Regions from separate parts of the Sphingobium sp. AntQ-1 genome, predicted to be linked through region 1. Evidence: riboswitches for the same ligand, from Rfam matches in the RefSeq annotation. Region 1 holds a riboswitch; each other region holds the start of a gene.
The links. Region 1 has a riboswitch for cobalamin ahead of cobW (cobalamin biosynthesis protein CobW). Riboswitches for the same ligand answer to the same signal wherever they lie in the genome.
Positions count from the first base shown of each region.

Region 1 (3,272 bases):
GCGCGGCGCCACAATGCCGCATTGGGTCCGGGCATCGAAACGCTCGGCCGCCTTGAAGGCGACGGCGCGGGTGAACAGGCGCCCGTCTATTTCCGGCAGAGCGACGTTCATCGCCAGGTCGCGAGGACCAAGGCCACGCGGACTGTCGGCCCAGTTGGCCTGCTCGACGCCCGCGAACACGGTCTGCAGGATCGGACAATCCGCTGCTTCGAGGACGGCCGGCGTTCGCCTGTCGCCGGGCGAGGAGGCGGCGAAGGACGTGGCGTTCAGGATGATATCGGGCCGGATCGCGCCGATCAGCCCGTGCAGCCAGTCGATCGCGAAGGGTTCGCGCAGCGCCCGCACATGAACGGCGACGACGTTCAGCCCGCGTCCCTTCAGCGCGGCGACCAGCGCTTCGACGGCATCGAGCGTACCGGCGATCATTAGCGCGCGATAGAAGCAGAGGAGCGCGACGGGCTGTCCCGCGCGCCATCCTGTCCGCACATCATCCAACGTCGGCCGCTTCATGCCGGCCAGATAGAAGCCGGCGTCCGCGATCGGCACGGGATCGTCCGGCACGCCTACATCCGCACCGATCAGCCGCGCGGCATGGCGCAGGAAGCTGACCGCATTGGCGACGCCGCCCTGCCGCAGATAGTCACGGAGCCGCTCGCTGATCGCCTTCGGCAGCGTCGCGGCGGCGTCCAACGACGGGTCGGGTTCCCGGCCATCGGCGATCGCTGCAAAGGCGATGCCCTTTTCCCGCGCAACCCGCGCGATTTCATCGACGCCATAGGGCCAATAGCTCTTGCCCCCCAGCAGTACGATGCACACGAAACGCGCATGGGCGATCACCTTTTCGACGTAGAGGTCGACCGAATAGGGATGTTTGAGCTGCAGCAGGTTGACCAACCGGATCGACGGCGCATCCTCACCCAGCAGGGCCGCCGCCTGGGCGAAACAGGCCAGCTCGCTGTCCGCCACGGTCAGGAACACGATCTCGCCCGGCGATTGATCGAGGTCGATCGCCTCGTCGCCGTTGGAAACGGTTCCCGGCGTAGCGGCCAGCAAATGCATCAGGCGAAGGCCGCGCGAAGGGCGCTGTCGATGGCGGCCTGATCCAGCCCCTTCTGCCCGATCACCACCAGTTGTGACAGGCGCGACTCCTCCGCCTTCCAGGCGCGGTCGAAATAATGCTGGATGCGGGGACCGACCGCCTGGACCACCAGGCGCGCCGGGCGATCGGCGATGGCGACCATGCCCTTGATGCGCAGGACATCATGCGCCTCGATCAACGGGGCCATGGCCTGCACCAGCGCATCCACGCCCGTAATCTCGCCGCCGGTGACGACGAAGCTGTCGAAATCGTCATGGTCATGATCGGGGTCGCCGTCATGGTGCGAGGGTCGCGCATCGATATCCTCTTCGACTTTGGCGAACAGGCCGAGCACGACGCCGGCATCGATCGCGCCATGATCGGTCCGCACGATCTTCACCCCACTACGGATATCCTTGCCTATGTCGCCCTCGATCCGGGTCAGCGCATCAGCATCGACCATGTCGGCCTTGTTGAGGATGACGAGGTCCGCGCAGGCGAGCTGGTCTTCGTATAGTTCCTCCAGCGGACTGTCATGGTCGAGCGAGGGGTCGGCCGCCCGCGCCAGCGCCAGCGCGGCTTCGTCGGTGGCGAAGCGCCCGGCGGCGACCGCATCCGCATCGATCAGCGCCACGACGCCATCCACGGTCGCGCGGGTGCGGATGTCGGGCCACTGGAACGCCTTCACCAGCGGCTTGGGCAGCGCCAGACCGGACGTTTCGATGATGATATGGTCTGGCGGATTGGCGCGGTCGAGCAGCTTGAGCATGGTCGGCAGGAAATCGTCGGCCACGGTGCAGCAGATGCAGCCATTGGCCAGTTCGACGATATCGTCTTCCGGGCAGGCGTCGTCATTGCATCCGCGCAGCAGCGCGCCGTCGACGCCAACATCGCCGAACTCGTTGACGATCAGCGCCAGCCTGCGACCCTTGGCATTGTGCAGCAAATGCCGGATCAACGTCGTCTTGCCCGCCCCCAGAAAGCCTGTGATGACGGTGGTCGGGATCTTGCTCACGCTTCTTCTCCTTCAAGCGCCATGGGATTCATGCGCGAAGGGGCGATCGGCATCGCCGAGCCTGATGATGGCCATGTCTACCCCCGCTGCACCTGAGCGATATCTCGGCGGGGGCGTGCCGGACGCGAACGAACGGTCGATGCGCGGCGACGAGCAGGCGCATGGAGCCCGTCAGCGCGCACCGATGCGGCCCCAGCCACATGGGTTCGTCGCTCAGACGGCGTTCACCGTGCCCCGGCCATCCCCTGGACCAAAGCAAGAGCGACCAGACGCCGGCAGGTCTCCTGGCTCGCGGGTCATCGCTTGATGCACGCCTTCCCAGGCCTCGCAGGATTTAGCGTCCGGCCCAGTGGCTGCTCCCCTGGAAAGGGAGCGATGTGCATCGCGCTCGCCGCTTACAGTTGCAGGGACAGCTGCGGATTTGGATGAGCGCCCTTGTCGAGGGACTGCCACCCGCACCGCCTTCCCATTTTAATCCCCTTGCGGGGAACCGGCGCGATCAGTCATCGAAGGGGGCTTGCGGCTCCCCGGATGCGGTCGGCGATACCGGCTGCCGGGGCCGTCCGCAAGCCCTGAGTGCGGTGCGATCGCCTGAAGCCGCCAGATGCGGTTGAAGGACAGGCGAACGGTCGATAGCGGCGCAATGTCGATGGCAGGCGTCGTCACGAGCGGAAAGCCGAGCGCGTGCGCCAGCGCGGCGCGGATCGTCATGGCATGGCTGATGGCGCAGATGCATCCGGGCGACTGCGCGATTCCGTCCAGCCAGCCGCCTACCCGCTGTCGCACCGATTCCATGGTCTCACCATCCGCGGTGCCCTGCGTCGGATCGGCGATCCAGTCGGACAGGGCGGCCGGTTCGGCGGCGAAAAGGTCGGCAAACGACCGGCCCGACCAGCGCCCGGCATCCATGTCCACCAGCGCGACCTCGACCGAGGCATCCAGCCCCATCGCCTGGGCAGTCTGCGCGGCGGCGCGGGACGGGCTGCAAAGGACATGGTTGTCGAAACCCGGCGGCAGGCGGCAGGCGGCGGCATCATGCGCGCCGCGTGCGTCCAGGCCCTCGTCCAGCGCCGGGAAGCCGCCGACCCGGCTGGACGGCGTGGACGCCGCGCATAGGAGAAGGAGGGATGTGGACAGCGGAACCTCCAAGACATGTTGACGTCGCGCCATCGCGCACCC
Region 1 covers NZ_CP117159.1:422,125-425,396, forward strand. The annotation lists gene cobN (cobaltochelatase subunit CobN) at 1-1,059, opposite strand, end outside; gene cobW (cobalamin biosynthesis protein CobW) at 1,059-2,093, opposite strand; cobalamin riboswitch at 2,351-2,603, opposite strand; gene sphantq_RS20840 (histidine phosphatase family protein) at 2,565-3,263, opposite strand.

Region 2 (3,272 bases), 120 kb from region 1:
GGTGATGAGATTGTCGGTGCTGCGATCGAACCAGGTCGCCGACAGGATCAGCGCATGGTCGAACAGATGCTGTTCGATGCCGGCGTCCCAGCCATGGGCCTTTTCGGGGACCAGGGCGGTGTTCCCATAATCGCTGTAGAGCTGGTAGAGCGTCGGCGCCTTGAAGCCCTCGCCATAGCTCGCCCGCAGGATCGTGCGGTCCTTGACCAGCGCCCAGGCCGCGCCCGCACCGAAGACCGTGTTGCCGCCAAAGGTCGAATGATGATCGTAGCGCACTCCGCCATTGACGGTCAGGCCGGCCAGCGGCTCGACGCTCAGTTGGGCATAGAGGCTGTCGATATCGGCAGACCCGCGGGTCGTGGCGTAGGCAGCCAAACTATCGGAAGGCGAAGCCGTGCGCATCCGCTGCTCCTCGCGCTCCGCGCCGAAGGTCGCGGTCCAGCCCTGCGCGATGGTGAGCACGCCCTGATATTCGTAGCGCTTCGTCTCGCCTCTGGCGGTGAAACTGGTCTGACGCAGTTTGCGGGCGGGATTGACGTTGTCGCGCAGCGTCTCGCTGCGGCTGAAGGACAGGCGATTGCGCAGCGCACCGCCGAACAGATCGGCGTTGAGGCCGGCGTAGCCGATCCATTCCTCGACTTCCGAATATTCGGGGCTGTCGGGAATGGCGCCGGCGCTGTCGATATCCGTGCGCCCCTTGGCATAATAGCCGCGCATATCGATCGACACGCCCGGCGCCAGCGCGACGCCCAGACGCCCGTTGAGCGTGCCGTTGGTGTAGCCGTCCTTCTCCTTGGCGCCAAAGCGCGGGCTGATCGCCGAGATGCCCTCCGTCGTGAAGCGGCTGCCCGCGACCTGCCAGTCGATCGCGCCCTGTCGTCCGCCCAGCGCAGCGCGGGCGCTGACGGTATCGCGCGATCCCGCCTCGATATCGAAGCTGCCTTCGATCGGGCGTTCGGCCCGTGCGGTGACGATGTTCACCACGCCACCAATCGCCTGGCTGCCCCAGAGGATCGACTGTGGACCGCGCAATATCTCGATCCGGTCGGTATCGCCGGTCATCAGCGTCGCGAAATTATAGCCGCCGCCGGTCGAGGACGGATCGGCCAACTTCACGCCGTCGATGACCAGCACGGTCTGGTCGGCCTCCGCGCCGCGAATGCGGATCGAGGTCGCCGTGCCATAGCCGCCATTGCGGGTGAAGCTGACGCCCGGCGTGCGGATCAGCAGGTCGGACACCACCAGCGCCTGTGCGGCGTCGATCGCCGGCTTGTCGATGATGGTGATGCTCGACGCCACCTGTTCAATCGCCTGCGGCTGGCGCAGCGCGGTCACGATCACATCGCCCGCATCATCGGCCCAGGCCGGCGTGGACAGGCCCGCTAGAATGAAAAGGCCGCTCTTTGAAATCCAATGCATCATAATCCCCCAGTCGTTGACAGGACCGGGCGGACGCGACGCGGTGGCGATGCAGGGCGCACGCGCACGACATCGCCACCGTGCGAACCCGCACGGTCAGCTTGTCGTTGCGCGAGGATATCCTCGTTCGACCGGCACACCCTGTCCGGACGAAGAACGACCGCGACAGGCAGGTCTCCTGGCTTGCGGGTCAATGCCGTATTCGAAGCGCCTTCTCGGGATCATCGATTCCAATGGCTTGTGCCTCGATGGCTCGCCGCTCACAGTTGCAGGGGCAGCCGGGGTCTTTAACCCCGTTCCCTTTTGATCCCCTTGCGGGGAACCTGACGCGCAGCCGCCCTAATCGACTTGGATCAGGCGATCAAGTGGAAGAAGCCACCGGTCACCTGGCCCGCGCGGTGGCCCGCCGGAGGAAGGGCCTGCCCCTCCGCATCGGCCATGTCGGCCAGCGGCTCGCCCTCGCTGGCGGTGATGCTGGCATAGTGGAACTCATGACCCAGCAATAGCTGCCCGACAGAGGCGAAGCTGGCGCCCTGCCGCAGCCGCGCGCTGCGATAGCCCAATGTTCGGCGCCTGCGCGCAAAACTGGTATCCATCGGCAACAGGCCCGCCATCGGGTGGACGACGCCGTCGCCATCCTCCAGCGTGCGGCCCAGCACCATATAGCCGCCGCATTCGCCATGCACCGGCCGGCTCTGCGCAAAGGCGCGCAGGCCGCTCAGGAACTGGCCATTGGCCGCGATCCGCGCAGCATGGAGTTCGGGATAGCCGCCGGGCAGCCAGCAGGCATCGCAATCGGCGGGCGGCGATTCGTCCGCCAGCGGAGAAAAGAATCGCAGCTCCGCGCCGGCCGACCGCCACCAATGTACGATATGGGGATAGAAGAAGCTGAAGGCGGCGTCCCTGGCGACGGCGATCCGCTGCCCCGGTGGCCGGATGCCGGGCGGTTGCGCCGGCACGTCTGTCGTAGCGCCGGCCGCCGCCTGGATCGCATCCAGATCGCATTGCGCCGTCACCCGCGCTGCGATCGCGTCGATTCGCCGTTCCAGTTCCTCCGTTTCGCCAGCCTGCACCAGTCCCAGATGGCGGGACGGCATGGCCAATCCCTCGTCCGTGGCCATCGCACCCAGCAGCGGCAGGCCGATACGCGCGAACCCATCCTCGATCATGCGGACATGGCGCGTGCTGGCCACCTTGTTGGCGATCACTCCGGCGATGGCCGGCGCGCCGGGAAAAGTCGCGCAGCCATGCGCCACCGCCGCCACCGTCTGCGCCGCTGCGCGGGCATCGACGACCAGCAGCATCGGCCAGCCCAACAGCCGCGCCACATCGGCCGACGCGCCCGAACGACCCGGCGACCGTGCGCCGTCATAAAGGCCCATCGCGCCTTCCGCGACGACGAGTTGGACAGTTGTAGCGACGTGCGCCGCCAGCCCCTGCAGCATGGTCGGCGCCATGGCGAAGCCGTCCAGATTGACCGAGGGCCGGCCAGTCGCGGCTTCGTGAAAGGCCGGGTCGATATAGTCGGGTCCGCATTTGGCGCCCTGCACGCTCAGGCCGCGATCGGTGAAGGCGCGTTGCAGGCCGATCGTCACCATCGTCTTGCCCGCGCCCGACGCCGGGGCGCCGATCACCAATCCCGCGCCCAGTCGCGGCGTCACGACGTGCGCCATACCGGCAAGGGGGCGATGGCATCCACGAGGAGGGCGGCGCGATTCGGTGTCATGCCCGCCTTGTGGCAAAGCAGGCCCCGCGCCGCCAGCGCCTCAATGGCGGCGGAGGCGCCTCAGCAGATGATCCGCACCCTTGTCGCCGATCATGATCGCGGTGGCGTTGGTATTGCCAGCGGGAAG
Region 2 covers NZ_CP117159.1:300,523-303,794, reverse strand. The annotation lists gene sphantq_RS20240 (TonB-dependent receptor plug domain-containing protein) at 1-1,422, opposite strand, end outside; cobalamin riboswitch at 1,571-1,761, opposite strand; gene sphantq_RS20235 (cobyrinate a,c-diamide synthase) at 1,773-3,080, opposite strand; gene sphantq_RS20230 (GMC family oxidoreductase) at 3,186-3,272, opposite strand, start outside.
Region 2: it holds a riboswitch for cobalamin, as region 1 does, so the genes downstream of both, sphantq_RS20240 (TonB-dependent receptor plug domain-containing protein) here and cobW (cobalamin biosynthesis protein CobW) in region 1, are expected to answer to the same signal.

Region 3 (3,272 bases), on a different replicon from region 1:
GATTGCCATAGTTGGCCGACCCCGCCGACCGATCCCGCGCATCGACATAGCTGTAGCTGCCGGTGACGGTCAGCGCATCGACCGGCTTCAGCGCGATCGACGCTTCCACGCCCTTGGCGCGGGTGCGGTCCAGATTATTATAACCGCCAAAGGGTGGCAGCGAGGAATCATAATTGATCTGGTCGAGCGTGTCGCGGCGGAACGCCGTAACCGACAGCATCGCCCGCCCGCCATCCAGGCTCTGGTCAAACCCGATGTCGTAGCTTTTCGACCGCTCCGGCCGCAGCGCTGTATTGCCGCTATAGATGTCATATAGCTGATAGAGCGAAGGCGCCTTGAATCCTTCGCCATAGCTCAGCCGCACATTGGTCGCGCCGCCATTGGGCGAATAATTGGCGTTCGCGCCAAAGGTCGTCGCCCCGCCGAACTGGCTATGGTCGTCATGGCGCACGCCGCCGGTGACGGCCAGGCCTGCGAAGGGCTTGACGATCGCCAGCGCATAGACGCTGTCGATATTGATCTTCGCGCTCGCCGTGTCGCCAAAGCCGAAGAAATCATAGTCGGGCCGTTCATGCTCATAGCCAAACAGCAGCTTGGCCTGCTCGACCGGCGCATAGACGCCCTCATATTCGAACCGCAGATTTGTGCCCGAATAGCCATAATCGGGATCGGTGCCGCGCACGAAATAATAGTCGCGGTCGTTGCGCAGATATGTGACGGCGGCGCGATTGGTCAGCTTGCCATCCAGCAGCGCCAGGTTGAGGCCCGCATAGCCGACATATTGGTCAAGCTTGCTCACATCGCTGCTGTCGGCAGGCGCGCCGAAGAAGCTGTCATAGTCGATGTCCGCATGGATATAATAGCCACGAAGGTCCAGGCTCAGCGCCTCGGTGAAATTCAGCGTCAGCCGCGCGTTGGCCGCGATATTCTCGGTCCCGTCGCGCTCCGTGCCCCCGGCTGCCGACGAAATGCCGTCGGTACGGAAATAGGCCGCGCCGATCCCGCCCGCGGCGATGCCGCTGGTGCCCGACACGTCCGCCTTGGCGTTCAGCGTATCGCTATAGCCATAGTCCACCGATGCGTTCGCGCCAAACCCTTCAGCCGGCACGCCGGTCATCACATTGACCACGCCGCCGATCGCCTGGCTGCCATGCACTACCGAGTTGGAGCCGCGCAATATCTCGATCCGCTTGATATTGCCGGTCAGCAAAGGCCCGAAATCATAACCGTCACCGATGCCGCTGGGATCGTTGACCTTCACCCCGTCGATCAGCACCAAAGTCTGCGTCGTTTCCGCGCCGCGCAGCGACACGCCGGTCACCCCGCCGGTCGATCCGTTGCGGTTGAAGCGCACGCCCGGCGTCGTCGCCAGCAGGTCGACCACATCGATCGCCTGCCGCGTCTTGATCGTCTCCGCGTCGATCACGGTGATCGCTTGGCCGACCTCGTCGCGCGACTGCGCGATGCCCGTGGCGGTGACGACGATCTGGTCATCCTGCGCCAGAACCGGCGTCGCTACGATCAGCGCCACCAGAGAAATACCTGTTTTCAGCATATATAACCCCCCGGCGCCGGTGCGACTTGGGCTGGGGCGTCCGCAACGCGGTCAGGCAGAGGCAAGGGATGGCGCCATATCCCGTCCACAACCCGATGCGGCCCCGGCCGCATGGCGTCGCTCGACGGAAAACCACCGTGCCCCGGCCATCCCCTGGACCAAAGCAAGAGCGACCAAGCGCCGGCAGGTCTCCTGGCTCGCGGGTCGCAGCACGAATGCATAGCCTTCCCGGACATCGGTCCAGTGGCCGGTCTTTCGACCATATGCATCGCACTATCCGCTTACAGTTGCAGGGACAGCCACGGAATTGGGCGCTCGCACGCCCGCACCGCATTCCCGATTAAGCCCCTGACGGGGCACCGGCGCGATCATCTCGCAGGGGAAGCCAAGCCGCCCCTGCGCCGCGCGCTGTAGGGGAAAGCGGATGCAATGCCAAGCCGTCGCCGGTTTAGGGCAACAGCCTGTGGCCGCGCAGCAACAGCGCATCGCCCCGCGCCAGCACGACCAGCGGCAGGCCGGCCGCCTCCGCGCGAGTCGCGGCCAATCGCGTCGGCGCGGAAATGGTGACCAGCATCGGGCACTGGCTCAGCACCGCCTTCTCCACCAGTTCATAGGAACAGCGCGACGACAGCAGCGCGAAACCGCCGTCCCAGTCCGCCCGTGCCCTGTCTCCTTGGCGCGCCATCGCCCCGATCAGCTTGTCGAACGCATTATGCCGCCCGACATCCTCTCGCACCAACAAGATCGCGCCATCCGCGCCGACCCAGGCGGCGGCATGGGCGGCCCCGGTCGCCGCGTTCAACGGCTGATGATCGCACAGCCCCCCCAATGCGCGAAAGATGGCGGCGGGGTCCGCCCGCGATACCGCCGTCACCTTGGGCAGCGGCCTTATCGCCTGCTCCAGATTTTCGATCCCGCACATGCCGCACGACGACTCCGACACACGATGCCGCACTCGCTCCAGCAAGGCCTCGGTGCGGTCCTGCGGCAATGTCGCGCGCGCCACGATCCCCTGGTCGGTACGATGCGTGTCGACATCGAACGCCGCATCGCCCGGCCCGATCAGCCGCTCGGCCAGCGCAAAGCCCAGCACCAGATCGCCAATGTCACTCGGCGTCGCCATCAGCACCGCATAGCCGATGCCGTTAAATTCGATCGCGACCGGCACTTCCTCCGCCAGCGCGCGGGCGATCGCCTGCGTCCGGCCGTCCGGGGTCAGACGATCGAATGTCAGGGGGCTGGCGGCGGCGTCTTCCATCATCAGGGCGTAGCGGTGGACGGCGCGCCGCTCAACCGGCGTCGCAATGGCCCGTCTCGTCCACCGCGTTGAATTGCGTCGCGTCGACATCAGGCGCCGCCCGACCCCGCGCCATCCGCGCGACGGCGGCCGCCACCATCGGCGAAAGCCGGTCGGGCTGGTCCTGCGCGATGGCGACGATCTGCGCCTTCATCCGCGGGTCCCAGAAACGGGTCAGATGCTCGGCCAGCGCTTCCGTCGCCTTCGCGTCTCCCATCATCGCCAGATTGCGCGCGATCTGGTGCGCCATATAGAGCAGGCGGTCCTCGGTGGACATGACATGGATATCATCGCTCATATCCGCCTCCCTATTCGGCCGCTTCCAACGGCGCGATGCGGCGACTGTTGCGCGCCTGCCGCACATAATCCTGCTGCCAGTCGCTCGGCCCGTTCGACGCCATCACCTGCACCGCCGTCACC
Region 3 covers NZ_CP117158.1:1,300,162-1,303,433, forward strand. The annotation lists gene sphantq_RS06430 (TonB-dependent receptor plug domain-containing protein) at 1-1,555, opposite strand, end outside; cobalamin riboswitch at 1,721-1,934, opposite strand; gene fdhD (formate dehydrogenase accessory sulfurtransferase FdhD) at 2,004-2,816, opposite strand; gene sphantq_RS06440 (formate dehydrogenase subunit delta) at 2,845-3,150, opposite strand; gene fdhF (formate dehydrogenase subunit alpha) at 3,161-3,272, opposite strand, start outside.
Region 3: it holds a riboswitch for cobalamin, as region 1 does, so the genes downstream of both, sphantq_RS06430 (TonB-dependent receptor plug domain-containing protein) here and cobW (cobalamin biosynthesis protein CobW) in region 1, are expected to answer to the same signal.